2 regions of the Bacillus altaicus genome follow, and region 1 is predicted to be linked to the other one. Evidence: riboswitches for the same ligand, from Rfam matches in the RefSeq annotation. Region 1 holds a riboswitch; the other holds the start of a gene.
What was found. Region 1 has a riboswitch for thiamine pyrophosphate ahead of thiC (phosphomethylpyrimidine synthase ThiC). Riboswitches for the same ligand answer to the same signal wherever they lie in the genome.

Region 1 (15,486 bases):
AAAGCCATTGATTCTATAATAAGCGTATTAAAACCAGAACGTATGCATATAAAAAAATTAATTCGTGGTGTAGGAGAATTTATTACTATCGATTAGTTATCATCCCCATTTCCCCATGAAGAAGGAGGCTTGTTAATATAAAAATACCATCAGTGGAACTTATAACACTCCACTGATGGTAAGCACACATACATAGTCTATTCACCCCGCATTAACGGGCAGTAAAACTCCCACCTCAAAATTCGGCTGGAGCAAAGAAGTTAGGTGGGAGATCCACTGCCCGTAAACGCCCGATTGGTGAAGGCTAATAATCAGTGGGGGATGAACAAAACCCCCACTGATTAAAGTTTCACTTTATCTTAATTGATGATTTAATTTTGCTATTTTTCGTTTCCAATATAAAGTCAGCAAAAACCATATAATGAAGCTCACTTTACATTTTAATTTTTATATAAACTTGGAAATAACACATGCAATCCTGCGTAAGTAGCCCTCTTTTCGTCATAACTGTCTCTTTTAAAAACATAAAAAAACCTTGCATGCGCAAGGTTCATTCAGCTACTGACATCTTCCTATATAATTCTACAAATTCACTCGCCAATTCCTTCACTGTAATTGCGTTCATTAAATGATCTTGCGCATGTACCATCAAAAGGCTAACTTCTGTCTTTTCCCCGCCAGCTTCTTTCTGTATGAGCTCCGTTTGTAAGCGGTGCGCCTCTTGCAATTCATTTAAAGCTTCTTGTAGTTTAGCTTCCGCTTCCTGAAATTCACCGCGCTTTGCGCAATCAATTGCTTCCATTGAACAGCTTCTCGCATTTCCCCCATGCAAAATTAAATGAAAAGCTTTCGTCTCTATCGTATCCATTTTAGTTCTTTACTCCCCCTTTTCTTCCGCTACTTTTTGTTTATCCCATATTTTTAAGAATGGCAAGTAAATAAAGAATGCAAGCGCAAAGTTAACGAGTTGCAAAACAACCCCTGAAATTTTCCCACCTGATCCTAAATATCCACTAAAAAGAATAGGTGTGGTCCAAGGTACAGCAGCTCCACTCGGACGTGCAACCCATCCCCATTCCATCGCAAAATAAGAAACAACCGTTAATACGACTGGCACCAATATAAATGGAATAAGTAAAAGTGGGTTCATTACAATCGGCATTCCGAAAGTCACCATTTCATTAATATTAAAAATACCAGGTGCAATCGACAATCGTCCTAAACTTTTCAATTGCTGACTTCGCGCAAATAATAACATTCCTACAACTAAAGCAAGTGTTGTACCAGAACCGCCCATATAAATCCATAAGTCAAAGAACTGCGCAGTAACCGTATTCGGTACATCTTGCCCAGCCTGAAAAGCAACTCGGTTTTGGTCCATTAACGACAACCAAACCGGGCTCATTACACCACCAACAATTGCAGCGCCATGAATTCCACACGCCCAAAGTACATGGACAATAATAACGGCTATTACCGCGCCCCAAAGACTCGCACCAAGTGCACTAAGTGGTTCTTGCAGAAGTTTCCCTACAACATTATGAATGCTACCGAAAGTCGTATGTTCAAAAATCAATCTAATGATCCAAACAACCGTCACAACAATAAAACCTGGAATAAGCGCAGCAAATGAACGTGTTACTGCTGGTGGAACTGTCTCTGGCATTTTTATAATCATCTTTTTTTGCACAATAAATCTATAAATTTCAGTAGATATAATTGCAATAATCATCGCCACAAACAAACCTTGGCTTCCCATTAGCGCAGCTGGTATAACCCCATCTACAAGTACACTTTCCTTTGTATTTGGCATCATATACATAACCTGGAACGGTGTTGCAAGCAAAAATGATACAAGTGATAATGCACCAGATGCTAAAGCATCCACTTTATAATACTCACCAAGCCTGTAAGCGATTCCAAAAACAGCTATTAAAGACATTATATTAAATGTTGCGCTAACTGGATACCCCAAAGCCTTTTGCCAACTCTCCCCAAACAATCCTGCCATAAAATCATTATACCCTGGTATGGGTAAAGCACTAATAATTAGAAAGAAAGATCCAATAATCAAGAAAGGCATCGTCAAAATAATTCCATCACGAATCGCTTGCAAATGCCTCTGCTCTGCAACCTTCCCTGCCACTGGCATCACATATTTCTCTAAAAACTTTATCATCTATCCCACTCTCCTCATGGTTTCATTGACAAAGCTGCTTGTAAGATAGCTTCTCCATTACAAAGCCCATAATGGACAGATTGAATGACATCAACAGGTATTCCTTTCTCCTTACATAATTCTTTCATTTTCGGTAATAAATAACGTACTTGCGGTCCAAGTAAAAGTACATCTGCATCATCGATATGATTTCGCACTTCTGAACCTGATACAGCCCAAATCTTTACCTCTATCCCCCTTGCCTGTGCCGCTTTCTCCATTTTTGTAACTATCAAACTGGAAGACATTCCCGCTGCACAGCAAAGCAAAATATTCATCCTGTTTCCCCTCCCTCTTTTTCTAAACCTAAGTTATGGTGCATACCTTGCCACCACTAGGTTACAAATATATATGTCTAGATTTCTAACTGTATGCCGAGCTTAAAAACAAAAATTTCTCGGTTTTCACGCTATTCCATCTATCCGTATTTTCCTAGTAAAGAAGTCTCTAACTCGCTATAATGATTCAGTATGATTTTTTTTATAATCGATAGGAGGGTATATTTATGAAGGCATATCGCTTTCCGCTTATTTTATTATCTTCTATCCTAATTGGTGGTTTCATTGGTTATTTCATGGGTGCCGATGCAGTTGCTTTAAAGCCGCTTGGTGACATTTTCTTAAACTTAATGTTTACGATTGTTGTACCGTTAGTGTTCTTTAGCATCGCGTCATCTATTGCTAATATGGATGGATTAAAACGTTTCGGTAAAATTATGTCTAGTATGGCTGGAACTTTCTTATTTACAAGTATTTTAGCTGCTATTTTTATGATTATTATTGTGAAAGTATTCCCGCCAGCACAAGGTGTTGTATTAGAACTAACGAAGCCTGATAGCGCTGAAAAAGCAGTTAGTGTTGCTGATCAAATTGTCGGTATCCTAACAGTATCCGACTTTTCAAAGTTACTATCTCGTGAGAACATGCTAGCTCTTATTTTCTTCTCTATCTTAATGGGGGTTGCAACTTCAGCAGTTGGTGAAAAAGGAAAACCATTCGCTACATTCTTACAAGCTGGTGCAGAAATTTCAATGAAAGTTGTATCTTTCATTATGTACTACGCTCCAATCGGACTAGCTGCCTACTTCGCAGCATTAGTTGGTGAATTCGGACCACAACTTCTTGGAACTTACTTCCGAGCAGCAATGGTATACTATCCGGCTTCTCTTATTTACTTCTTTGTATTCTTTACATTCTATGCGTACCTTGCAGGTCGCAAACAAGGTGTACAAGTATTTTGGAAGAACATGGTCTCTCCTACAGTTACATCACTTGCAACTTGTAGTAGTGCCGCAAGTATTCCAGCGAACTTAGAAGCAACGAAGAAAATGGGTATTTCTTCTGACGTTCGTGAAACAGTTGTCCTTCTTGGATCTACACTTCATAAAGACGGATCTGTTTTAGGCGGGGTATTAAAAATTTCTTTCTTATTCGGTATTTTCAACATGGAATTCGAAGGACCGAAAACATTAGCAATTGCACTTGTTGTTTCTCTATTAGTAGGAACAGTAATGAGTGCTATTCCGGGCGGAGGTATGATTGGTGAAATGTTAATCGTTTCTCTATACGGATTCCCACCAGAAGCATTGCCAATTATCGCAGCAATTAGTACAATCATCGATCCTCCTGCAACAGTGTTAAACGTAACAGGAGATAACGCTTGTGCCGTAATGACAGCTCGTCTTGTAGAAGGTAAAAACTGGATCAAAAATAAATTTGCTTAATATATAGAAAGAGGATGCTCGCTTTGAGCATCCTCTTTTTTGTTGTCATTTGTCAGTGAATCGATATATTGGAAAAATCGTTGCTATATTTAAAGTTGTGATAGATATATCGGAAAAATCGTTGCTATATTTAAAGTTGTGATAGATATATCGGAAAAATCGTTGCTATATTTGAAATTACGATAGATATATTAGCAAAACCGTTAGTATAATTCCATCCCGCCACAAATTTGTTATAACCTTCACAAATATTCCACACCTTTTATCCTTTCTCCGTACTATAATCATGTATGGAAAAGGAGATGGACACAATGACACAAAGCGCACCAGAATTTAAAGTTTTGCAAAGCATTGCATTTCTTGCTGTCGTTTTGCAAAGTTCCTTATTATATACAATGAATCAAGGCAGTGTCTTACTCGAGCAATCCCTCATTATGGGCATGCTATTTAATCTTGCAAAATTTTCAGCACCTGCATTCATATTTATCGTCGGCTTCCATTTAATTCGGCAATATACGAAGCAACTCGTTTACAAAGAATATATTTATGAAAAAGCCACACATTTACTCATCCCTTATTTCTTCTGGTCTATTCTTTATCTAGTAACAACAAACGATATCATTACACTACAAGGCGGAATAAAAAATTTATTACTCGGAACGGCTGCACCTCATCTTTGGTACGTGATTATGATGTTCCAAATTCACTTATTGTTCCCGTTACTATGCACACTATTTTATTGGTTTCAAAAACGAACAGAAAATAAAAAAGACATATATAAATATATGACCATTTTCGCTTGTCTATATTTCTTCTTAATGTGGTACTCTTCTCACTACATTTTTAATGGAGAGAAACTGACTAGTTCAACCATTTTACATTATACAGATCGTTCCTTCTTCTTCTACTCATTCTATTTCGTCATGGGAGGAATAGCTGCTGTAGCATTACAAACTTGGCGTATATTTGTCATGAAACATATTCCGCTTATCACAATACTATTTTTCATCTTATTTTTATTCATCAATTATGAGTTATTTAGTTTTTACGGCGCCAATTCTATTCATTTAACCGTTTCTACCTATTTAAAACCATCTATGTTTCTATATATCGTATGCGAAATTATGATACTGTACGTGTTATCTATTATGATTGTAAAACGAAGAGGCTTATTATATAAAACGTTAAAATTTATCGGAAACTATACGTACGGCGCCTATTTAGCCCACTTTTTCTTTTTACATATAGGCACAAAATTTCTTTCTCTATTTGCACTACAAGAAAACACAATAATATATAGTCTATTACTATTTTCAGTAACAGCCGTACTTTCTATATTCACAATGGTCATTTGCAGTACACTACCATTTCATACATGGGTTACAGGGCCTTCCCCTACGACAAATATGAAATGGGCGAAGATTGCCATTCGAAAAAACCATGAAAAAGTATTTAAACCATATATTTGATATAATAATACACATATAAGAAAAGAAAGCAGGAGACACCTATGATTAATCAAATTGGACAAATTATGTTATATGTAAATAACCAAGATGAATCAGTACAATTTTGGACAGAAACAGTAGGATTCCAAATCGTTGCGGAAGAAAATAACGGACAAGGATTTCGCTGGATTGAAATTGCGCTGGCAAAAGAAGCTGGAACAAGCATTGTCCTTCACGATAAGGCGTTAATTGCGAAGATGCAACCTGAATTAAACTTAAATACTCCTTCACTTATGTTCTTCTCTAATAACTTAGATCAACTGTATAAAGATCTTTCTGAGAAAAACGTTACGGTTGGACAAGTTGTAGATTTACCTACTGGTAGAGCATTCAACTTTGCTGATAATGAAAACAATTACTTTGCGGTAATGGAAAAGAAATAAGCAAAAAGTGCCACCCCTAGGGTGGCACTCTATTTTTTACTCTTCTCCAATTCTATTTCAGCTAAAAGCGGTAATACGTTATCAAAAATATGTGTATTATTATTCTCACCTGTTACATATCCACCATAATATCTACTAAATACATTATCATTTCGGAATGTAGTCATCCGCTCATACAATTCCTTCGCAAACTTTGTATCACCTGTTTGTAGTACGTACAAAATTGTTAATCCGTAAGATGCTGGTGATTCATAGTTCACAGCTTGTTTTCCCGTTTCTAAGTTATAACGTCCGTATAACTTTCCGTCTTCGCGAAATTTCTTCTTTATAAATTCCAAATAAGCATCTGATGAAAGACCGCCTAAACTGCGATGATAAGCAACGTATGATTGATCAATAAGATTCACTTCTTTATCGTACGTAAATGTCCCATCATCTTTATACTCTTTCGGGAATGCCCAGTCGTTTCTCGGATAATCCGCTAAAAACTGAACAACTTCCTGATACTGCTGTGCAGAAATTTTCCCATACTTTTTCATATAAGAGAATGCATGCGGATTTATGTAAGATGTTGTTGCAAAGTTATTTTGTTTCCCTGCATCTGCATCATAATAATCCACGTAATAATTATCTTTTTTATTATAACGAAGTACAGCATTGCTCAATTGATCTGCAAGGTTTTTATAGCGATCTTCCTTATACATTTCATAAGCACGATATAATTGTTCAATAATACGAAGATCATCTATAAGTGCATTTGTGGCTGACTGCATTTCTCCCTTTTCAGAGATTTTCCATAAAACGATGTGTTCCTTATGTACAAAATTATTTTGAATGACCTTTACTTGTTCATCAAATAGCGACTGATCATCTTTATCAAGCGTATATTGTAACCATAGTCCTGCCGATTCTGATAAAGCTTCACGGCCCTTCGCTTCACCCGTTCCTGCCTTTGTATCCTCTAAGCGATACGTTGCAAGTGTTCCATTTTCATTTACCATATGCCTTAAAATAAAATGCTCCGTACGGTTTCCTTGTAAAGCCGACCAAAATACAATTCCGCCTAATACGATTAAGAAAACAACTCCAAACCCTATATATAAACGTTTCCGCAAGCTTTTCACCTCCCTATTAAGGCTAACCTTAATTTTAACAGAACATACGAAAATTTAAAAAAGACAATCCGTTAGATTGTCTCTCCCACCTTATCCTTCGCAAACCTCTTTAGAAGGTCTATATAGCGATTCCACAAGTCGATCATATTCACGACGCGTAATTTCTTTATTATACAACTTTAATAATAAATCTCTATGCTCTCTTGAAAATGCCATCTTTTTAATGACTTCAGGATACATAAAACACCCTCTCCATTTCACATAAACTTCTTCATCCCGGAAATAGAACTTACGTTCGCATAAAAGATTATAAAAGATTCAGCCATAAAAAACAAACAAAATATTATCAAATTTTAATTTCTTTCTTTTGGGAATATTTCAACATTATATTACCATACTCATTTTTTAAATACATATATATTTTTGGCAGTTTTTTGAATAAATCTTCCAATTCAATCAGAAAATAATGGCAAAAAGAAGAGGAGTATACATATGGATACCGTAACATTAGCAAGGGCATTTTTTGGTTCTTCATTAGCATTCCACATTATCTTTGCAACGCTTGGAGTTGGGCTTTCTTTAATGATTTTTATAAGTGAAATACTCTATCACTGGAAGAAAGATTCCGACTATGCCATTATGGCAAAAAGATGGACAAAGGCTTTTGCTATCCTTCTCGGTGTAGCAATTCCAACTGGAACAATTGTTGGTGTACAAATTTCACTTCTTTGGCCTGGTTTCGCCAAAATTGTTGGTCAAGTTATTTCCGTTCCGTTTCAAATTGAGATTTTCGCCTTCTTTTTAGAGGCTTTATTCATGTCTATTTATGTATATGCAGCTGATAAACTACCTCCAGTTATGAGATTAATCTCGCTATTTTTCGTTATGATTGGTGCCACTGCATCCGCCGTGCTTATTACATCAGCAAATACATGGATGAACACACCTGCGGGCTTTTCAATGGGGCCAGATGGCTCAGTTTTTAACGTTGATCCGTGGAAAGCTTTCTTTAATCCAAGCTTTGGCACAAGTGCATTCCATGTCGTTATTACAGCCTATACAACTGGAGCAGCTGTTATCGCTTCTATCGCTGGATTTAAATTATTAAAGAAAAATTTAAGTACGCGTGAAATTGCTTACCATAAAAAAGGATTACTGTTAGGGCTTGTCGTTACATTTATCACAGGTGCTACGATGTGGCTTTCAGGACACGAATCTGCTATTGCCTTACATAAACATTCACCTGAAAAACTAGCATCTGCTGAAGCTTTGTTTGAAACGACATCCCACGCTCCGTTATCGCTTGGCGGGGTTGTGGATCCTAACACACTTGAACTAAACTATGCCCTTGAAATTCCGAACATGCTTAGCTTATTAGTGGGACTAGACCCTAGCACCGTTGTAAAAGGTCTAAAGGAATTCCCGCAAGAAACGTGGCCACCATTTTACACACATACACTGTTCAACTTAATGGTCGGCACTGCTGCCTTTACCTTTGCAGTTGCAGCTATTGCCCTCTTATATTGGCACTTTGTTTACCGAAAAAAAGGAGTAGAGTTACCGAAGTGGCTTCTTTGGGGAGCTGCCGCATGTGGACCCGTTATGTTGCTCGGTATTGAATTCGGATGGATTTTTAGTTGTAGTGGTCGTCAGCCATGGACAATTTATGGCATGCAACGTACGGTCGATGCTTCTACACGCGCTGATTTCGTCGGTCCTTTATTTGTTTTATTCATCATTTTATATATTGGACTCGGTATTTTAACAGTCTTTGTACTACGGACATTCTTTAAGAAACATCCGTTAAAGAATGATTTACATCACGAAGGAGGCGATTCTCGTGCATGAGGAAAGCATTGCAATCATCATCTTATGGGCTCTTATTTTCGTATATAGCATACTAGGGTCTATTGATTTTGGGGCTGGTTTTTGGGGCATGGTATACGCTAAACACCCGACGCTTGCTGCCAAGCTTGCTAATCGGTACTTATCACCAACTTGGGAAGTAACAAATACGTTTCTTGTCTTTGTCGTTGTCGCTTTTCTCGGTTTCTTTCCGAAAGCAGCCTTTACCCTGGCAACGGTTATGTTTGTACCAGTTATGTTAATTTTAGTACTCGTTGCGATTCGCAGTACATTTATGGTATTTGCTTACTCCCTACCAAAGTACCAACACCTTCTTCGGATTATTTCAGGTATTACAGGGCTCTTAATCCCAGCTCTATTAATTACCGTTCTACCCGTTACAGAAGGTGCCTATATTACGATGTCTGAAGGAAAAGAAGTGCTCCTTTACGGAAAACTTCTTTCTAGTCCCGTTATTTATTGTTATATGCTCTTTGGACTAACTTCGGAACTATTTCTATCATCTCTCTTTCTTGCTGATTTTGCTAGGGAACAAGGTTCTGAAGATACGTACCGAATTTATAGGAGAAATGCCATCATACTTGGTCCTGCAACGCTCGTGACTGCTATTATCGCTCTCGTTGTAATGGACCCTGAAACACACTGGCTTATGCAAGGACTAATAAAGCAATTCCCATGGTTTACAGTCTCTATCATTTTATTTGTTATCGGATATTCCTCCCTTTGGTGGACAAATAAGAAGTACAGCACACTAGGCTTCCCTCGCATTGCAGTTTTAGCTGTCGTCGCTCAATATGCATTTGCAAGCTACGCTTACGGCGTCGCCCATTTACCGTATATCATTTACCCGGACGTAACTGTATTTACAAGCTTTACGACGGTCGAAACATTCTATGCACTTCTTATTCTTTACGCAATCGGGATTGCAATTTTACTACCCGGATTCATTTTCTTCTGGAATTTATTCTTGAAGGATCGAACTTTTTTGAAGGAAAAATAATAAAGTGAAACTTTAATCAGTGGGGGTTTTTTCATCCCCCACTGATTATTAGCCTTCACCAATCGGGCGTTTACGGGCAGCAGGGCTCCCATCTAACTTCTTTGCTCCAGCCGAGTTTTTAGGTGGGAGTCTTACTGTCCGCAAATAGAGGGATAAATGAGGGGCATTCGTACATAGAATGCCCCTCATTTATTAGACGTCTCTCCTAATAGTTATTACACTACCAATGATACTTGTCCTATAGCTCAAAAAACACATATTCACATCATTCCATTATACGCCTAGTTCTTCTTATTTCCTGCTGAATATACTAGCAATATAAACTTGAGACAAGCTACATTTGTTCAAGGGAAAATAGAAAGGTAGGTTAAATATGAGCATTGAAATATGGATTACTATTATTGTATTCTTCTTAACGATGATTGTTGTCTTTTGGCGACCCCGTGGCTTAAATGAGGCATGGCCGGCAGCAGTCGGCGCTGGCATTATCCTCATTACTGGACTTGTATCAAAACCAGACGTCATGGACATTATAAGTAAAATCGGCGGTGCCTCCATAACAATATTAGCGACCATCGTTATGGCGGTTATATTAGAAAGCTTCGGCTTCTTCCACTGGTCCGCAGCAAAACTTGCAAATTTAGCAAAGGGCTCCGGTCGCCGTTTATACTGGTATATTCAATTATTATGTTTTCTTATGACTCTTTTATTCAATAACGACGGTAGTATTTTAATTACAACACCGATTTTGATTTTACTTCTGAAAAACCTTCAATTAAAACCTCATCAACAAATCCCTTATTTATTAAGCGGTGCTTTAATCGCCACTGCATCTAGTGCACCAATCGGTGTAAGTAATATCGTAAACTTAATCGCATTAAATATTGTTAATATGACTCTTTATATGCATACAGCTATGATGTTTGTACCTGCAACACTAGGACTACTGTTTATGTCATGGCTCATGTATACAGTTTTAAAGAAAAAACTTCCAGAAAGATTACCTGTTTCTTCATATGATATTGAAGAGATTTTTTTCACGAAAAACTTCCATCCATTAAAAGGAAAAAATTCTGTTGATACAAAACAAAAACGTACAAAATTCATGTTAAAAGTATTAGGCTTCGTCTTCCTTATGCGCTGTCTTCTATTCGTTGCATCCTTCTTATCGATTCCAATCGAAATTGTTGCTGTACTCGGTTCACTCATTCTTCTCATCTGGAGATGGTACTACTTACGAACAAACCCAGTCGATATTTTGAAAAAGACACCGTGGCACATTTTAATTTTCGCTTTCTCTATGTATGTAATTATTTACGGGCTTCATAACGCAGGATTAACAGCGGCACTTGTAAGTTGGCTCGAACCAGTTGTAAGTCAGCATCTACTCTATGCCAGCTTTGCAATGGGCGGACTCGTTTCCCTCCTCTCTAACGTCTTCAATAACCACCCTGCACTTATGATTGGTACAATCACATTAACAGAAATGGGACTAGATCCAGTCACATTAAAAACTATCTATCTCGCAAATATCATTGGTAGTGACATCGGTTCACTATTGTTACCAATTGGTACGCTAGCTTCCCTCATTTGGATGTATATACTAAGACAAAACAAAATTAAAGTGAAATGGAAGGATTATTTAAGCGTATCTCTCATCGTAATCCCACTCACAACAGTCGTCACATTATTCCTCTTATACTACTGGGTACAATTATTCTTCGCCTTATAGACAACAGAAGCCCCCTTTGCTACCGTCTTAGCAAAGGGGGCTTCTTCTATATTTAAGTTAGGTACAATGTGATCAATCAAGTAACGAGGTGTAACGTATTATTGATATAAGTGACTACCAATTTCTTTGAATTCTACCGCTTTCTCTTTCATTCCTTTTTCAATTGCTTCTGTCGTTTCTAAATCATTTTCTTTCGCATATTCACGAATATCATGCGAAATTCTCATACTACAAAACTTCGGGCCACACATTGAACAGAAATGAGCTGTTTTCGCCCCTTCTGCTGGCAACGTTTCATCATGATACTCCATCGCACGTTCAGGATCTAAAGATAAATTAAATTGATCGCGCCAACGGAATTCAAATCGTGCTTTCGAAAGTGCATCATCACGCTGATGAGCCGTTTTATGCCCTTTCGCAAGATCGGCTGCATGCGCAGCGATTTTGTACGTAATAACCCCTTCGCGAACATCATCTTTATTTGGTAAACCTAAATGTTCTTTCGGTGTTACATAACAAAGCATCGCCGTTCCAAACCAGCCAATCATCGCAGCACCAATCGCTGATGTGATATGGTCATAACCTGGTGCAATATCTGTTGTTAACGGCCCAAGTGTATAGAACGGCGCGCCCTGACAAATATCAAGTTCTTTCTCCATATTTTCTTTAATTAAATGCATCGGTACATGCCCAGGTCCTTCAATCATAACTTGCACATCATGTTTCCAAGCAATTTTTGTTAATTCACCAAGTGTTTCAAGCTCAGAAAACTGTGCTTCGTCATTTGCATCTGCAATAGAACCTGGACGTAATCCATCTCCAAGAGAGAACGAAACATCGTACTGCTTCATAATTTCACAAATCTCTTCAAAATGAGTATATAGGAAGTTTTCTTTATGATGGAATAAACACCACTGCGCCATAATCGAACCACCGCGCGAAACAATACCTGTCATACGCTTTGCAGTAATTGGAATGTAACGAAGTAATACACCAGCGTGAATCGTGAAGTAATCAACGCCTTGCTCCGCCTGCTCAATTAACGTATCACGGTATACCTCCCACGTTAAATCCTCTGCAATTCCGTTTACTTTTTCAAGCGCTTGATAAATTGGCACAGTTCCAACTGGTACCGGAGCATTACGAATAATCCACTCACGTGTTGTATGAATGTTTTTACCTGTAGATAAATCCATAATCGTATCTGCACCCCAGCGAGTCGCCCACGTCATCTTCTCTACTTCTTCTGCAATAGAAGACGATACAGCAGAGTTTCCGATATTTGCATTTACCTTTACGTGAAAATTACGTCCAATTATCATCGGTTCCGCTTCAGGATGGTTAATGTTCGCTGGCAAAATCGCACGACCTTCTGCAATCTCCTTACGAACAAATTCAGGCTCTAGCCCTTCACGAATCGCAACATATTCCATCTCAGACGTAATAATGCCATTACGTGCATAATGCATTTGCGAAACATTTGTACCTTGCTTCGCTCTAAGCGGCTTACGGTCCATTTGCGGGAAAACAGGTGTATGTTTTGAAGCCACTTTCACACCGTCATCCTCTGGTTTTACTTCGCGCCCTTCGTATCCTTCTACATCACCACGCCCCAGGGTCCAAGAGTGGCGCGGCGTTGGAATCCCTTTTTCCAGCTCCACTTTATATTCTGGATCTGTATAAGGTCCACTCGTATCATACACACGGATTGGCGGATTTTGAACACCGTTCGTATCGCTTTGTTCAATCTCGCGCATCGGCACTTTCATACCTTCACGTGGCCCATCCACATACACTTTCTTACTTCCTGGTAAACTCGATTTTAATTCAATTTGCTCTGCAGAAACAGATTGTTTCATAACCTTTATTGCCCCCCTGTTCGTGACAAGGACGAGATATGGCCAGCGTATGCCAAAATAAAAAGAGCCAGGTCCATAAAAAAATAAGGACCTGGCTCATAAAGACATAATTATGTAAAGCCGTTAACTTCCCTACGCTGGTACGAGCCAGATCAGGTCCAAAGGGTTAAGAAGTTCACACGCTTCTCTCTCAGCCTACGCATACGTTAGGCACCCCTAGTTTATCACTGATTTAATTTTCAATACTTTCCCATCATACCCTATAATCTGAAAAATGCAAAGGTTATTTCTTTTTTGTTTACGGAATCATCCAAGTCAAATAATAAGCCTGCACATACGTCATAATCCCAATAATAGTAACGAAGAATAAACTATGCTTCAATGTAAAGCGGAACAAATCTGACTCTTTCCCAGCAAGTCCAACTGCCGCACAAGCAATCGCAATTGATTGCGGAGAAATCATTTTACCTGTTACACCGCCCGTTGTATTTGCTGCAACGAGAAGCACTTCAGATACACCGACTTGCTGCGCTGTAATTGCTTGTAAATTCGAGAACAGTGCGTTCGCTGACGTATCTGATCCTGTTAAGAATACCCCAATCCAGCCTAAGAATGGTGAGAAGAACGGGAATAGTCCGCCAGTTCCTGCAAGTGCTAACGCTAATGTAGAAGATAAACCAGAATAGTTTGCGATAAATGCGAATCCTAATACGAATCCAATAGATAGAATTGGCATTTTTAGTTCGTTTAACGTTTCTTTAAATGTTGCTACTGCATCTTTTGCACTCATTTTCAAAATAAAGATAGAAATGATACAAGCAATTAAAATTGCTGTTCCAGTCGCTGATAAAACATCTAATTTCAAGATTGCTTCATAAGGTGTTGGTTTATTTACAATTGGCTCTGCTTTCATTACTAAATTGTGCAAGCCTGGAACTTCAAATTTAAATACGAGACTTTCTAAAGCACCACCTGGAGCGAATAATGCTTTAAAGAAACTTTGGCTCCAAATGACTACCATCACAGTTAAAATAATGAACGGAGACCATGCTTTTACTACTTTTCCTACTGTTAGTTTCGGCATAGATGTCGTCGTTGCTGCTACTTCACTATTTGCTTCTTTAGACTGATAAATTTCTTTCGGCTGCCAAACTTTTAAGAATAGCGATAAACTTACTAAACTTACAAGCGCTGACGTAATATCAGGAAGTTCTGGCCCTAAAAACGTCGCTGTAATAAACTGTGTAATTGCAAATGAACTACCGGCTACAAATAAAGCAGGCCACGTTTGTCTTACTCCTTTAAAACCATCCATTAAAAATACGATAAAGAACGGAACAAATAAAGATAAGAACGGTAATTGATGCCCAGCCATTTGTCCAATTTTATGTGGATCAATGCCTGTTACTTGTCCAGCAACTGTAATCGGAATCCCCATCGCTCCGAACGCTACTGGTGCAGTATTTGCGATTAAACAAAGACCTGCTGCATATAAAGGATTTAGCCCAAGACCTGCAAGAAGCGCTGCCGTAATCGCTACTGGTGCACCAAATCCTGCTGCCCCTTCCAAAAATGCTCCAAATGAAAATCCGATTAAAATAACGAGTAAACGATGGTCATTCGTAATGGATAATACAGATGCACGAATGACATCAAATTGACCTGTTTTCACAGAAATTTTATATAAAAATACTGACATAATGATAATCCACGCAATTGGCCATAATCCGTATAAGAAACCGTATCCGGTCGCTGCCATTGCCATTGTGAATGGCATTTTATACGCAAATAAAGCCACCAAAATCGTTAATACAACTGTAATAAATCCTGCCACATACCCCTTCATGCGGAAAACTGCTAAAGCTAAGAAAAAAAAGATGATTGGAATAAGTGCGACTGCTGCCGAAATCCAAATGTTACCGAACGGATCGTAAACTTGTGTCCATGTGTTCATTGTTCTCTCCCCCTAAAGAATCCCCTTTTAAATAGATATAACCTTATCAATAGACTATCAGGTCATCATACCTTTAATTCTAAAAAAATATAAACGCCTACGAAAACGTTTTCATTAATTTTATCACA
Region 2 (15,486 bases), 340 kb from region 1:
AACAAAAAAGGTTGTTAACGTTTTTGTTAACAACCTTTTATTTATTCATCATACTATATTTTTTTGAAAAATGCGAAGTTTAGTAATTATTAAAGTTATAGTGAAATAGTGATTATACAAGCTTAGGATTATAAATCATCGTTGAACACTTTGGTAATAATTCAATTTGACAAGGGATTTTTTGTTTGATTTTCTTGTGAATACCTTATTTAATACTAATAAATAAGGTGGATATTACACTTTGTTTACAATGTGTTTTTGTATTAATATATTGTAATTTATTTTGATTGATTATGAAATAGAAAATGGAAAAGTGTCAGTAAAGAGTCGGAATAGGTATTTTTCTTTAAAATTTTATTTTTTTTAGTTGAGTTTCTTTCTAGAATTCATTAAATTTTTAATAAAAGTGAGTAGAGCTAATTAATAGGTAGTATAAATCGCAAGATAGAAATAACTGGAGGATAATATAGAGCAATATATTAGAAACATTTGCTACATATTTCTTAAGGATTTCAAAGAAGATTAGTAGAATGAGCTAAGTAATTCAGCTACACTTTTTTATCATCCAAAAATATTGTAGTGATTTTAATTGAAAAGGGAGCATGTTAATGGAGACACAAATCGTTATTGGAGTACCTGGTTTATGGAAAGATAGAACAGAATTAATACAAGAAGTTGCGAGTAAGAGTAACTATATGTTAGCAGGGAATATTATGCACCATAAGGAGAAGGAGATTGTTTTTGAAATTGATGTATATGAACAAGACACATCTTTAGGAGAAGCTTTCTTCTATGCAAGCGGTGAGCGTTTTGATGAAGAATTGCTTCGGGAATTGGAGAAGCATACTTATACAGTGTATGTTATTGCGAAAGTTGACGATACAGAGAGGTTACAAGAAGTGATTGATGTAGGAATGGAACTCTTAAATATTGGTGGACTTGCTTTAAAAGTTGAAACAGCAGGTGTAGCTTATTCGAAAGAAGAATGGAAAGAGCTTGCAGAGGATAAGGAAATATTCCCTATGTACTCACACCTTGTAACTTTAGTAGGAGATGAAGAGGGCGGTTATTATTCGTGTGGAATGCAAGCATTTAATCTACCAGATGTTGTTTTAGACGGAGGAATAGATCCGGAAGTAGCTGTAGATTTATTAAATGATTTTAACCTACATAATATATTCGAAAAACCTAATTTGAAAGATGGAGATACAATTAGTTTCACAGAAGATTCCCCAATGTATCGTCTAGCTCATTATATAGATGAACGCTATGAACAAGAGGATCCATTTTATAATCCGTGCGGGGTATGGAAGTTAGAGAGTGCTTCGGCAAAGAAATCTATATTTCAGAAGTTTGGGAGTGTGCTAAAAGGATGGAAAAATACATAAAAGAGCAAATGAGTATATGCGACAAATATAGAGCAGAGTATGTAGAATCCCCGAATGACTTGAAATTAGGAATAGCGCAAAATGTGAAAAGTGGTATCGTTCCGATTAATGGGTTACGAATGCCTGTAGAAAACGGAACGACAGGTTGGTACATTTGGGCTGGTGAAGAAATGGGGACAGAAGAAGATTTCTTTCTTCCTTTACACGTTCAACATATTGATGAATGGGTACCTGAAATAAAGAAGTATTTAGGATTACCACCTGGTTGGAGATTTTTAATTGCTAGAGATTACGAGGATGTGTGGTATGATCCGAATTTACTTAATGAAGATTTAGAAGAGGGTTCAGATGCATGGGAAGAAAACATGCTACAAGAGTATGGGTGGCACATGCATATCGTGTTAGCAGAGGATATTGATGGTATTCATGCTAATTATCATACGCATGGTCTAAGAGAAAACTTTAGTCATCAAGATTTACAAATAACATTAAATATGGATCCTGAAGTAGCACATGGTGTTTTTTGTTCCATAATAGAAGAAATAAAGAGTGGAAAAAAGTTTGAACAAGGAATAGAGTACACAAATATTATTGAAGGCTATCCAGTTAGTATGAAGTCTTTCATAGAGCTAGATCGGGAGGTTTTAAGAGTTTTGTTACCTGATGAAAGAGGCATTCTTCCTACTGCAATAGAGTGTGATGAATGTTATAAGACTCAATTAGATGATATTGAAGATTAAGTATTTTAATACACACTGGAAAATGTAGATAAATTTTGTGTATGACATGGATAGGAGAGCGAGATGAAAAGAAGAAGAAAGTCTGGAGAAAAGATACAAATGAACCGCTTTACACTCCCTTTATGTTACGGAAGTGAAGCACCATATTATTATTACGAGGTAGAGCCTCATGAAAGAGAGGGACGCTTCCATTTAACATCAGATCTTTGCGTAATGGACGATGAACATTACTTTATTAGGGGATGTTTAGAGCTTCCTATAATTGATTACCATGAAAGTTTTATCTGGACTGTGTGGGTATCACTTAGTAAAGAAAGTTATGATAAAGTACTAGAAAAGTGGGATGAAAGAGGACGAGAAAATAGTGATCCTTATTTTGGCTGGTTATCTGTAGAAATACCAGTTTATTCAGAAACACTAAATTTAAAGACAAATATACATATAAGAGAAGTTGGAATGGCTCCGTTCATCGAATTAGAACCGACTGATCATCCTCTTGCGCTGGAACAAAGAAATGGAATTACTTTAGAGAGAGTTAAAGAAATACAAGAAATTATACAACGATATAATTAGATTAGAATAGAAAAAACGAGTGATATCACTCGTTTTTTCTATTACACAACATTAGGATTATAAATCATCGTAAAGTGCCCTTGTAATAGTTCAATATGGCATGGTGTATGAAGCGAACTTTCTCCATCTGTATCTACTTCTTTTTCTTCTTCTGTTTCAATATGAATGGATTTTGCTTTTACGTGGAAGATGTCATTTTCATTTGAGTCTTCAAATAATTTCTTTCCGATATAATCTTTAAACGCCTGAATGCCTGTTGATTTTACGACGAAAATATCAAGTGTTCCGTCGTCACATTTTACGTTTGGGATAAAGGACGGGATACCGCCAAGATATTCGCCGTTTCCAACCATAACAAGTACAGCTTCGTCTTCATATACTTGTCCGTCGTAAGTGATTTTTACTGGGAATGGTTCAGCGTTTTTTACAGTTCGAATGGTGCTTAAATAGTAACCGATTTTACCAAGCTTTGCTTTCTCTTCTGCATCAATATTGTTTGATACTTCAGAGACGAGTCCAATACCCCAGAAGTTTAAGAAGTGTTGTCCATTTGCTTTTGCGACATCGATTGGTTTTACATGTCCTTTTGTAATGAGTTTTGCTGCTTCTGCAATATTTTGCGGAACACCAAGTGTGCGAGAGAAGTCGTTGCAAGTTCCGCCTGGAATGATTGCAAGTGTAGGTCTAATTTCAAGAGGGGCTAAGCCATTTGTGCATTCAAATACAGTTCCGTCACCACCAAAGACGATAATTAAATCTACTTTACTAGCAAACTCCTGACAATATTTTGTTGCATCACCTTGTTGTTTCGTATGAAGGATGCGTAAATCAGGAAAAGCCGTAGCAAGAGGTGGTACGATTTTCGTTAAGTTTGCATGTAAATCACCTTGTCCTGCTTTCGGATTTACGATGAGGAGTACTTTTTCAAATTTTGTCTTTGTCATTTTTATTCTCTCCCTTTGTCTTTTACGAATCGTGATAGAAAATAAACTTCCATCAGTAATTGATGGAAGTTTACCCCGCATTAACGGGCAGTAAGACTCCCACCTCAAATTTCGACGAATACGAGGAAGTTAGGTGGGAGATCAACTGCCCGTAAAAGCCCGATTGGTTCAACTAATAATCAGTGGGGGATAGACAAAACCCCCACTGATTAAAGTTTCACTTTATTTTTTTATATTATTCCGTTACAACTGAAGCGATAAATGGTAAGTTACGATATTTTTCTGCACAGTCGATACCGTAGCCAACGATAAATTCGTCTGGAATTTGGAAGCCAACATATTCAGCTTTTAAGTCCACTTTACGGCGTTCAGGTTTATCAAGTAACGTACAGAATTTCAATGCTTTTGGTTTATGCATAAAGAAGTGATCTTTTAAGAAGTGAAGTGTTAAACCAGAATCGATAATGTCTTCTACGACAATTACGTTTTTTCCAGTAATGTTTACATCGATATCTTTTAATAGTTTTACTTTTCCAGTTGTTTCTGTTTGATTTCCGTAGCTAGATGCAGAGATAAAGTCGATAGTTACTTCGTTTTTAATGTGACGAATTAAATCAGCAGCGAATACGAAAGATCCTTTTAATACAGCGATTACTACGATTTCTTCTCCTTCAAAATCACGTTCGATTTGAAGAGCTAGTTCTTTTACTTTTTCTTGTAATTGTTCTTCAGAAATTAAAGTGTCTTTTATTTCAATTTTCATTTGAATCCTCCTACAGTGTAAAACTTGTGAACATTTCGACTGTAAAGGATAGAAAGGGAAAAGTCAAAGAAGTTATAAGGTTTTTACAGAAAGTCCCACAAAATAGTCAGATGATATGATATACTAATCACATTAAGAAAACGCTTCCACAAAGGGTGATTATGATGAAAAAGAAACAGTATACAAGTGTAACATTTATAAAAGCATTGCTTTTAACAATTGTTCTTGGCATGTTGGCTTACATAATTGATGTACCTGTAATTCGCATTTCACTAATTGGAATGACTTTAGTATTAGGCGCAATTTCCCACGGTATGATGTCACAGCTGCAAGAGGCTGGACTTGATGATATGAAAGATCATATAGATAAAGTGAAACTTTAATCAGTGGGGGTTTTTGTCCATCCCCCACTGATTATTAGTTGAACCAATCGGGCATTTACGGGCAGTTATCTCCCACCTAATTTCTTCGCATTCGCTGAATTTTAAGGTGGGAGTCTTACTGCCAGTTAATGCGGGATAAGAAATGAGAAACCTTCACATATATATAGTGAAGGTTTTTTCGTTTCTTACAAAAATGTAAGGTGATTTGTAAGACAAATCGATAGTTGCATTGTAGTGTTTTGGATAAACTATAAGTGTAAGGTAAAAGGTAAGCATATTTTAGGTAAATTAAGTTTTAGGCACTCTATATGTGAAAAAGGAGTAGGAGGGCATGGAGAAACATTGGACGACTTTTTCTTTTTTAGCAACTAGTAACACCGTAATGCTAGCTGGAGAAATGGATTTTTTGCAGATGTTTGATCGAGAAGACGATCATTCTTCTTCTAAATTTACAATGAAATGGAGTAAGTGGAGCGATAGTTGTAAATTGGAAGAAGAGACCCCTAACGAAAGGCAAAAAATTATTTTAACAAATCCTATTAAAGCGTGGGTCGTTCAATGTCGTAAGTGTAACGTCAAAAATCACTTCAAGAAAACTGAGCCGAGACAATTAGTTATCACTCCGGCCCTTTCTACTTCTCAATCACGCGAAAGTAACAAATAAATATCGAGACACATCCAAAGAAGCATCGTATTTATACGGTGCTTCTTTCTCGTCCATAAAAAGTCCCTTAGCGTAGGAAAGATTTGTTATGATTATAAAGGAATCTTACATTTTGCATATGGTAGGAAATATGATGGAAGTAAAATTAGAAAAGGTGTGTATGATGAAAAAATACAGTGTAATTGCAGTAGCAAGTTTGTTGGCAACAAATCTATTAACATTTCCTTCTAGTTCGCTAGCGGAAATTGAAAATAAAACAAGAAATAATATAGAAGCTTTACAGAGTATACATAGTGATAGACAGAGTGAGTTGCAAAAACAATTAGAAGTTATACAAGAGCAACAAATAGAATTAGAAAAAAGAACGGATATTTTGAAACAGCAGGAAGAGCTATTTGTTAAGGTTGACGAATTAAAACAGAAAAAAGAAGAATTACTAAAACAAGATAGCGAAGATAAAGGACAATTAGAAGAAGTTCAGCAAAAATTAGATGAATTAAAGAAACAACAAGAAGAACTTGAAAAGAAGAATCCGTTAGAACTAAAAGAAAAGAAGATTGATGAAAAGAATAACCAAGAAGAAACAAAATCGAATGAATTAGAGGAACAAAAAAAGAAGGAAGAGCTTGAAGAGAAGAGTCGATTAGAAGTAAACGAAAAGAATAAACAAGAAGAGACAAATCCTGAATTAAAAGAGAAGCAAAAGAGAGAAGAATTAAAGAAACAGCAAGAGGAATTACGAATAAAACAGCAACAATTGGAGAAGCAGCAAATAGAGTTAAAACAGAAAGAAGAGCAAGCAAAACAAGAAATTGAATTAAAACAGAAAGAAGAGCAAGCAAAACAAGAAATTGAATTAAAACAAAAAGAAGAGCAAGCAAAACAAGAAATTGAATTAAAACAGAAAGAAGAGCAAGCAAAACAAGAAATTGAATTAAAACAGAAAGAAGAGCAAGCAAAACAAGAAATTGAATTAAAGCAAAAAGAAGAGCAAGCAAAACAAGAAATTGAATTAAAGCAAAAGGAAGAGCAAGCAAAACAAGAAATTGAATTAAAGCAAAAGGAAGAACAAGCAAAACAAGAAATTGAATTAAAGCAAAAGGAAGAACAGGAAAAAAGGGAAGTAGAATTAAAACGGGCAGTAAGTAATTTACAAGCAGCACCACAATCATTCCCTGATGTTCCAGGGTGGGCGGAAGAGTCTGTTACTTATTTAGTGAATAAAAAAGTAATTACAGGAATGCCAGATGGAACATTTTCACCGAATAACGTATTAAGTAGGGCTGAAGCGGCTACAATTATGGCTAAAGTTTTAGGATTAGAAGTTAAAGAAGGGGACAAGCCAACCTTTATAGATTCGAAAGATCATTGGGCATCTTCCTACATTGCAGCGGTGGAAAAAGCAGGAATTATTAAAGGTGAAGGAAATGGGAAATTTAATCCGTACGGTCAAATGACAAGAGCGGCAATGGCAACAATGCTTGTACAAGCATATCAATTAGATTCGAAAGTTAATGGAGAATTACCGACATTATTTAATGATGTGAAAGATCATTGGGGCGAGAAATTCATTAATATTTTAGTAGAATTAGGTATATCAAGTGGTATTAATGGAACACAGTGGCAACCTGATAAATCGATAACACGTGCTGAGGCAGCTCGACTTGTTGCGGTGACAGATAAATCTAAAGATAGCGAAGTAAAAGTGAAAAAGGTAAATATAACGAAAAATTTCTTTACTTATAATGGTCCATCATTATCATCAGGTATTTCAAATGAATATGCATCACAAGAAGTAAGGGTATATGAAGAAAGAGACGGTGGATGGATAAAAATTTATACGGATTTGGGTTTTAAGTGGGTGTGCTTAACTGAGAAGAAAGTAAATATAACGAAAAACTTCGTTACATATAATGAATCGTCATTATCGTCTGGTATTTCAGGCGAGTATACTCCGCAAGCAGTGACAGTTGTTGAAGAAAGAGAAGGCGATTGGATTAAAATTCGGACTAGTGTAGGCTATAAATGGGTATGTCTAACTGAAAAGAAAGTACAGATTGATAGAGACTTTACTACTTATGATGCTCCGTCACGGTCTGCGACTGTTTTAGCGTATTATGGACCACAAACAGTAACTGTTGTAGAAGAAAGAGGAACGTGGCTTCGTATAAGTACATATGCAGGATATCAATGGTTGGACACGAAAAAGGAGACAAAGTATTTATCTAAAGTATTTTTTGCATATGACAGCCCTAGTTTTGTATCGCGTGTATCAGGGAAATATTCTCCGCAAACAGTAGAAGTGTATAGCAAAAGAGAAGGCGGTTGGCTTCAAATACAAACTAATAATGGTCTAAAGTGGGTTAATGAAGGCAATATTAATCGTAGTCAAGTGATATTGAATGTACCGTCAATTTATCAATTCCCAGAATTACACAATGGCTGTGAAGTAGTTTCTTTACAAATGCTTGTGGAACATCAAATTGGTCGCTCATTAAATAAAGTAGCATTTGCGTTTGAAATGCCTTTTGATCAAACGAAATTAAAGAACTATAAAACCTCATCACAAATTTGGGGAGATCCAGATGTAGGGTTTGTAGGTGATGTGACAGGAAATACGCCAGGATATTCTATTAATCCGGAACCATTAAAAAAATTGTTAGATAAATATGCAAGAGGAACGAATTTAACAGGAAATGATTTTTCAGTCTTAGAAGATTATGTGCGAAATGGGAAACCGGTTGTTACTTGGGTAACTGTAGCACTAAATAATCCAAGACCGATTACAACGTGGAAAACACCAGGCGGAAAAACAATTTATGGACGAATGAATACGCATGCGGTTGTTCTAACAGGTGTGGATGATAATTATGTGTATTATAATGACCCATTTTATGGGACGAAAAATGTAAAAGTGAGTAAGAGTTGGTTTGCAAGTATTTATAACCAAATGGGGAAGAAAGCTTTAAGTGTAGATTAAATAAAAAAGGTTATCCAAAAGATTATTTTTGGATAACCTTTTTTTATAATGAAATCTTTAACAGAACTCCATTTCATCTGCATCTTATATTTATACCTATTGTTTATTCTAGTGATACATCCGATGCGACGTGATGTAAAACGTATAAGAGGAGAGAATGAAAATGAAAAAGAAACTATTACCAATTTGTGCAATGGCACTTTTAACAGTAGGTTATTCTTCGGTAGCGAGTGCTTCAACTGGAACACTGACAAAGGAAGAAGCAGCGCAAGTACAGTCAGATGTAGCTAAAAAGGAAGCAGCAATTCAGGAACAGCAAAAAAATGATGCAGAGAAAAAGCAAGCGGCCCAAGTACAAGAAAAAAGTGATGTCGCTAAAAAAGAAGAAGCAATAAAAGCGCAACAAAAGAACGAAGTAGAAAAAAAGGGAGCAGCACAAGTACAAGAAAAAGGTGATGTGGCTAAAAAAGAAGAAGCAATTAAGGTACAACAAAAGAACGAAGTAGAGAAAAAGGGAGCAGCACAAGTACAAGAAAAAAGTGATGCAGTTAAAAAAGAAGTAGCAAAGCCAGCTGTACAAGGTGAAAAATTACCAAACACAGCATCAAATAATGTAGCAATGATGGCACTAAGCACATGTCTTGTAGGGATAGGGACATTATTTGGTTTGAAGCGTCGTAATAAAGTTAAGGCGTAAATAAAATATTTTCCTATAAAGAATGGGATAATTTCATATATTAAAAATGGTAGGTTATTCCTACCATTTTTTGCATGGAGGGATGGAACATGAAGTTACTCAATTATATCGGTATCATATTGATGGCCATAGGGCTATTCATGGGATCATATTACGCTGTGGAATGGTATAAAGGAAAAAGCTCTGCTCAAGAATTAACGAAAGAAGAAATAAAGAGCCTTAAAAACATACAAGATAATCAACTTTCACATGAAACACCTGTAACTTCCCAAGTACCTTCTTCTCAAACACAACATAAAGAAGGAGAAAAGGTAGCGATGTTAAATATACCGAAAATAAAGAAGAAGTTTTCTATATATTGGGGAGCGAATGATGCAACTTTGAAAAAAGGAGTAGGTATGTTTGTTAGTGATTTAACGACAACTCCATCTGGAGGGGGACATACTGTACTCAGTGGGCATCGAGATACTGTATTTACAGATTTAGGAGAGTTAAAAGAAAAGGATACTCTTATTTTAGAGTATGATAATAAAACTTACACATATGAAATTCAAAAGACATGGATTACCCATGCGGATGATCGTACTGTTATTATAAAAAAAGAAGAACCAATATTAACACTGACGACTTGCTATCCATTTGAGTATATAGGAGATGCACCAGATAGATATATTATCGAGGCGAAGTTAACTGGTAGTTATTCAAAATAAAGTGGGGGCTTTTATGGGAAGTTAATCTCCCACCTAAGTTCCTCGCATGTACCGAATTTTGAGGTGGGAGTCTTACCGCCCGCAAATAGCGGGATAAAATTGTAGTTTCTGAAAGTGGGAGGGGGATACATAAGTTATGTCAAAAAACATTTTAATTGTTGAAGATGAAGATATTTTACGTGAAATATTAAAAGATTATTTTTTGAGTGAACAATATAAAGTGCTTGAAGCGAGAGACGGGAAAGAAGCCTTAGCTTTGTTTGAGGAAGAAGAGGTTGATTTAGTTATACTCGATATTATGTTGCCGGAACTAGATGGATGGTCTGTTTGCCGAAGGATTCGTAAGACGTCCCAAGTACCAATTATTATGCTGACAGCACGCGTAGATGAAGATGATACGTTACTTGGGTTTGAACTTGGAGCAGATGATTATGTGACGAAGCCGTATAGCCCGCCAATTTTATTAGCGAGAGCGAAACGATTATTGGAAAGTAGAAAAGCTTTGAAAGAATCTCCAAATAGTGAAGATGAAACAATATGTATTCATGGAATTTATGTTCACTTCCCATCTCGTACTGTTACTGTTGATGGAGAAAGTATTGCTTTAACACATACAGAGTTTGAAATATTAGTGTATTTTATGAAAAACCAAGGAATTGTACTAACAAGAGAGCAATTAATTTCAAGAATTTGGGGATATGAATTTGCTGGTGATGATCGAACAGTTAATAGCCATATTCGTAATTTGCGAAATAAATTAGGAGAGAAAGCAAAGCACATTACAACTGTAGTGCGAACAGGTTATAAATTTGAGGGGAACATATGAGAAAAGGGATTGTGCTTAAATTATTTACCCTTACAACGGCCTTATGCATGTTGATTTTAGCGACGATATTTATTGGACAAACGATATTTTTTAAACAATATTATGCGAATCGAAAAGTGGAAGATATTAAAGTGAATTTAGATTCCTTTGAAAAGAGTTATGTAAATTATGCGGGAAGTGCAGAAGGAATTCAGAAGCTGGAGCAAGACTTTTTAAGAGAAAATAATACGTGGATTACGATATTAGATCAGAATGGGAATTTAAAACATGTGGATGATTTTTATTTTGAAGTAACGATAGACCGTAGGCAACAAAAGAGCTTTGGAAAACAAATATTCAAGATTCCCTTAGGTAATCTCGTCAATATAGAGGAGATTGATAATAAATTATCAGAGCAGTTTTTAGGACAAGAAATTTATTTTTCTGGAGTGAGAAAAGAAGATAGTTTTATTCCGTTCTCTTTTTCTTTAGCTAAGCAGAATTTAAGTGGATCTAATAAACCGTTAGAAAAAGCGTTTCAGGAGAAAATGATTAAATCAGATGAGGAAAAAAAGAAAGCTGATCAAGAGTCAATTGTTAAGGAAAAGAAGCCAGTCGTTCAGGAACAAGCTACTCAGGAATTAGGTGCTTACATAGGAGGACGTGTTACGAAAGTACAGTTCCCCGATGTAAAAGGTCCTGTGAATCCAATTTATAAAAATAGTTTATTCTTAGATAGAATAAAGGAATTTCAAACTGATTTATTATTAAAAGAGAGTAATCATATACAGTATTCAACACAAATAACGGACTATGAAAAGAATGATATAAAATATAAATTATTAATTAAACCAAAAAAAGAAAAAGACGGATCGGTAACATATATATACGCGATGGCTTCTTTGCAACCTGTCGATGAGGCTGTACAAATGGTGCAAGATTATTACATCTATATTGTTGCATTTGTAGTCGTTCTAATTTTTCTAGCTTCGTTTTATTACTCAAAACAAATTGCAAAACCGTTACTAAAAATAAATGATACAACGAAGAAAATAGCTCATTTGGATTTCACAGAAAAAATTCCGATTACTTCAAAAGATGAAATTGGTGATTTATCGCAAAATATTAATACATTATCTAATAAACTACATTCACATATTGGACAGTTAGAACAAGATATTGAAAAAGAAAGAAAGTTAGAAAACACCAGGAAAGAATTTATTGCAGGCGTTTCGCATGAATTAAAAACGCCGCTGAGTATTATGAAAAGCTGTATTTCTATTTTAAAAGATGGGGTAGCTGAGCATAAAAAAGAATACTATTTTCAGGCGATGGAAAAAGAAGTAGACAAGATGGATATACTAATTTTGGATATGCTTGAATTAGCTAAATTTGAGTCTGGCACATACAACATGAAGATGGATTCTTTCTATATCGATGGAGTGATTGAAGAAATATGTGAACAGCTTTCATCGGAGATAGAGAAAAAAGAACTGATTGTGCACAAGCATATATATCCAGCTGAAGTGGTTGGGAATCAAAATAGAATTGAACAAGTAATAGTGAACTTCATTACGAATGCAATACGTTATACACCAGAAAAAGAGGATATTATTATTTCCGTAATAGATGAGAAGAATCGTATAGAAGTGTGTATTGAAAATAAAGGTTCTCACATTGAAGAAGAACAATTAGATAAAATTTGGGATCGTTTTTATCGCGTGGATGCGGCACGGAAACGTTCACAAGGTGGAACAGGGCTTGGCCTTGCAATTTCAAAGAATATTTTAGAACTGCACAATGCTGAATATGGGGTGAAGAATACCGAAGATGGTGTGTTATTTTACTTCTATTTACCGAAAAAAGCGTAGACAATACATGTTACGCTTTTTTTTAAGTTATTTTCATATTATCTTTACTTAATCTTTATTTTTACGCAGTATAATCTGTTTAGAATATGAGGTTATGTAAGGAGTAGATTAGCCGTGAATAGCAATTTACTAGGTGTGATGGTATTTATTTTCTTTTGTGCATTTATTGTATTTATTATTGATATTACGATATGAAAAAAGAGCGCTAATTAAGCGCTCTTCTTTTTTGTATTCATTTGATAAGCACCGATGCTTTTGAATAAGCGTGGTGAAGTTGTAAATAAAAGAATTAGTAATACAGTACATAGTATGAAAGAGCCGATCATAGTACTGCCGTTTACAATTAATGAATATAAGACAGCTGATTGTCCTTTAGGTGCATATTGACCAAAGAAAATAATACCAGCAATAAAGTGACAGAAATAGCGTGCAAAGCTGCCGACAAATGTGGCAAGGATAATGTAAACGAGTGCTTTTTTTCCTTTGTTTTGTTTTGGTTTATCTTTGCGACTACCAAAACTTGAATGCTCTGCATTACTGTTGTCTGAGGCAAGTGCTTTTTGAATTGGACGATAGAATAAACCAGCAAAGCCGATAAAGGAAAAGGCAATGAAGTACTCAATGAATGCTTGAACAGGTGTTAGAATGTAGGCATTACCTACGACGATTTGTAATAGCCCCCAAATTAAGCCTCCTAAGAAAGCACTTTTGAAGCCCCAGCGGTATGCAATAATAAAAATAGGAATCATAGCAAATGAGATGGAACCGCCTGTTGGAAGTTTAATTGATAATGGTAGAATGTCGATAATCAAGGCGAAGGCTGCAAGAATTGCAGATTCGATCATCGCTTGTAAATTGGTGTTACGCATGTTGTCTCCCCCTAAATCCAAGTTGCACAAAAAAGAACATTATCATAGGAGGATACGAAATACGTAAATAAAAAAGAGGTATGTATTTCGGACGTTTGCACAATCCCTGCGTTAGCATTAACTAACAGGTTCAAAGGGTCGGAACGAAATGTTCCCTCTCAGCGGTAAGGCTCCCCCCGTGATAACGAGATTCTTTATTTGTTATTATTTATTGTAAGCGAAATGGATGAGAATGGCAAACGAATACCTTATGACAATTATTGAAATAGAATTGTATTGAAATGTTAATAAATATGAAGTGAAAAGGTATAGTCCAAGTGAAATAGAGTATGATATAATTTTTTTGAAAATAATTATCATTCTCTTCTGAGGGGGAAGGTTATGAGCTTAGTAGATATTAAAATTGGTGAGAAAGTGTTAGTAAAAAGTATTCAGTCGTTAGATCAGTTATTAAAGCGTAGACTGGCTGCTTTCGGCCTCGCGGAAGGAAGCGAACTTCGCCTGAAACAGAAAGCGATGTTTAAAGGTCCTTGTACATTGGAGTGTCGTGGACAGTTAATTAGTATTCGTCATTGTGATGCGAAAATGATAAAGGTGGAATTAGCGTGAATAAGGTAGCTTTGCTAGGGAATCCGAATACAGGGAAAACATCATTATTTAATGCACTTACTGGTTCTTATGAGTATGTAGGAAACTGGAGCGGTGTAACAGTAGAAAAGAAGGTTGGTAAATTAAAAGATAAGCAAGGAACATTAATTGATTTACCAGGCGTCTATGATTTGAATCCAGTTTCACGTGATGAAGGTGTCGTTACGAATTTTCTACTAACAGACGAATTTCATCATATGTTAAATATAGTGGATTCTTCTCAATTTGAGCGGAATATGCATTTAACATTGCAATTACTTGAATTTGGTAAGCCCGTTTCAATTGGTTTAAATATGGTTGATGTGGCAAAGCAAAGAGGAATTGTGATTAATGTAAAACGGTTATCAGAAATATTAGGTGTAACAGTCGTTCCTGTCATCGCAAGAACCGGAAAAGGCTGTGAAGAATTACTTACTACTCTTCATGAAGAGAAACAAAAAGAGAAAAAGCCATTCATTATTTCATATGGTGTACAAATGGATGAAGGAATTGGAGAGATAATTGCTCTTTTAGAGACAGCGAATTATGAGCATCCGAGATGGTTAACCCTACAATTTCTAAGCAATAACGAAGTAGTAGAAAAAGAAATGAAAGCACTACCAATTTATAAGGAACTTATAGCCATTCGATCTCGTTTAGATGGAAAACTTGATTGTACGTTAGAAGAGCACATTTACAAGACTCGTGAAGCGTATATTGAAAAGTTAAAAACAAATGTTATGCAACATGAGAAAGAAGGAAAAATTCCTTTTTCGGAAAAAATCGATAGGTTAATTACACATAAAATTTTAGGACTTCCAATCTTTTTAGCAGTTATGTTTTTTATTTTTCAGGTTACGTTTACGTGGATAGGTACACCTTTATCTGATATGCTTGATGGATTTTTTGGCGGACAACTTACTGATTGGGTTACAGCTGGTCTCACAAGTGTTGGCGCTTCTGATTTTATTCAAGCGCTCGTTACAGAAGGTATTATTGCTGGAGTTGGTGCGGTATTAGTATTCGTTCCACAAATCTTTGCACTATTCTTCTTCATTTCATTATTAGAAGACTCGGGATATATGGCACGAATTGCAGTTGTTATGGATAGAATTATGGAGTTTTTCGGTTTAAACGGAAAAGCGTTCATTCCGATGATTATCGGCTTTGGATGTAACGTTCCAGGTATTATGGCAGCGAGAACGATTGAACAAGAAAAAGAACGTTTACTTACAGTTCTTGTAACACCATTTATGTCTTGTTCAGCACGTTTACCTGTATATGCATTATTTGCGGGAGTTTTCTTCCCTCATAGTCAGGCAACTGTTGTGTTCTCTTTATACATTGCAGGTATTGTTCTTGCGTTACTCGTTACAAAAATTATGTCTCTTACTATTTTAAAAGCGGAAAAATCTATTTTTGTCATTGAACTACCGCCATACCGTGTGCCGCAAGCGAAAACGCTATGGCTG

Region 2: linked by a shared signal. The riboswitch ahead of thiT (energy-coupled thiamine transporter ThiT) and the one ahead of thiC (phosphomethylpyrimidine synthase ThiC) in region 1 are both predicted to bind thiamine pyrophosphate.

Annotation. Positions count from the first base shown of each region.
Region 1 is NZ_CM143394.1:587,614-603,099, reverse strand. Features, by position in the region: gene speD (adenosylmethionine decarboxylase) at 1-96, shown strand, start outside; gene ACE38F_RS03010 (PTS lactose/cellobiose transporter subunit IIA) at 551-868, opposite strand; gene celB (PTS cellobiose transporter subunit IIC) at 878-2,179, opposite strand; gene ACE38F_RS03000 (PTS sugar transporter subunit IIB) at 2,194-2,496, opposite strand; gene ACE38F_RS02995 (dicarboxylate/amino acid:cation symporter) at 2,724-3,941, shown strand; gene ACE38F_RS02990 (acyltransferase) at 4,253-5,410, shown strand; gene ACE38F_RS02985 (VOC family protein) at 5,452-5,832, shown strand; gene ACE38F_RS02980 (transcriptional regulator) at 5,862-6,947, opposite strand; gene ACE38F_RS02975 (hypothetical protein) at 7,038-7,187, opposite strand; gene cydA (cytochrome ubiquinol oxidase subunit I) at 7,440-8,795, shown strand; gene ACE38F_RS02965 (cytochrome d ubiquinol oxidase subunit II) at 8,788-9,813, shown strand; gene ACE38F_RS02960 (arsenic transporter) at 10,187-11,545, shown strand; gene thiC (phosphomethylpyrimidine synthase ThiC) at 11,644-13,404, opposite strand; TPP riboswitch at 13,517-13,632, opposite strand; gene lldP (L-lactate permease) at 13,703-15,358, opposite strand.
Region 2 is NZ_CM143394.1:924,444-939,929, forward strand. Features, by position in the region: gene ACE38F_RS04790 (DUF4261 domain-containing protein) at 609-1,388, shown strand; gene ACE38F_RS04795 (DUF4262 domain-containing protein) at 1,373-2,128, shown strand; gene ACE38F_RS04800 (DUF2199 domain-containing protein) at 2,192-2,701, shown strand; gene ACE38F_RS04805 (diacylglycerol/lipid kinase family protein) at 2,743-3,645, opposite strand; gene hpt (hypoxanthine phosphoribosyltransferase) at 3,881-4,408, opposite strand; gene ACE38F_RS04815 (hypothetical protein) at 4,570-4,791, shown strand; gene ACE38F_RS04820 (hypothetical protein) at 5,123-5,455, shown strand; gene ACE38F_RS04825 (S-layer homology domain-containing protein) at 5,619-8,435, shown strand; gene ACE38F_RS04830 (LPXTG cell wall anchor domain-containing protein) at 8,599-9,132, shown strand; gene ACE38F_RS04835 (class D sortase) at 9,222-9,842, shown strand; gene ACE38F_RS04840 (response regulator transcription factor) at 9,979-10,668, shown strand; gene ACE38F_RS04845 (sensor histidine kinase) at 10,665-12,518, shown strand; gene thiT (energy-coupled thiamine transporter ThiT) at 12,728-13,387, opposite strand; TPP riboswitch at 13,473-13,574, opposite strand; gene ACE38F_RS04855 (FeoA family protein) at 13,769-13,996, shown strand; gene feoB (ferrous iron transport protein B) at 13,993-15,486, shown strand, end outside.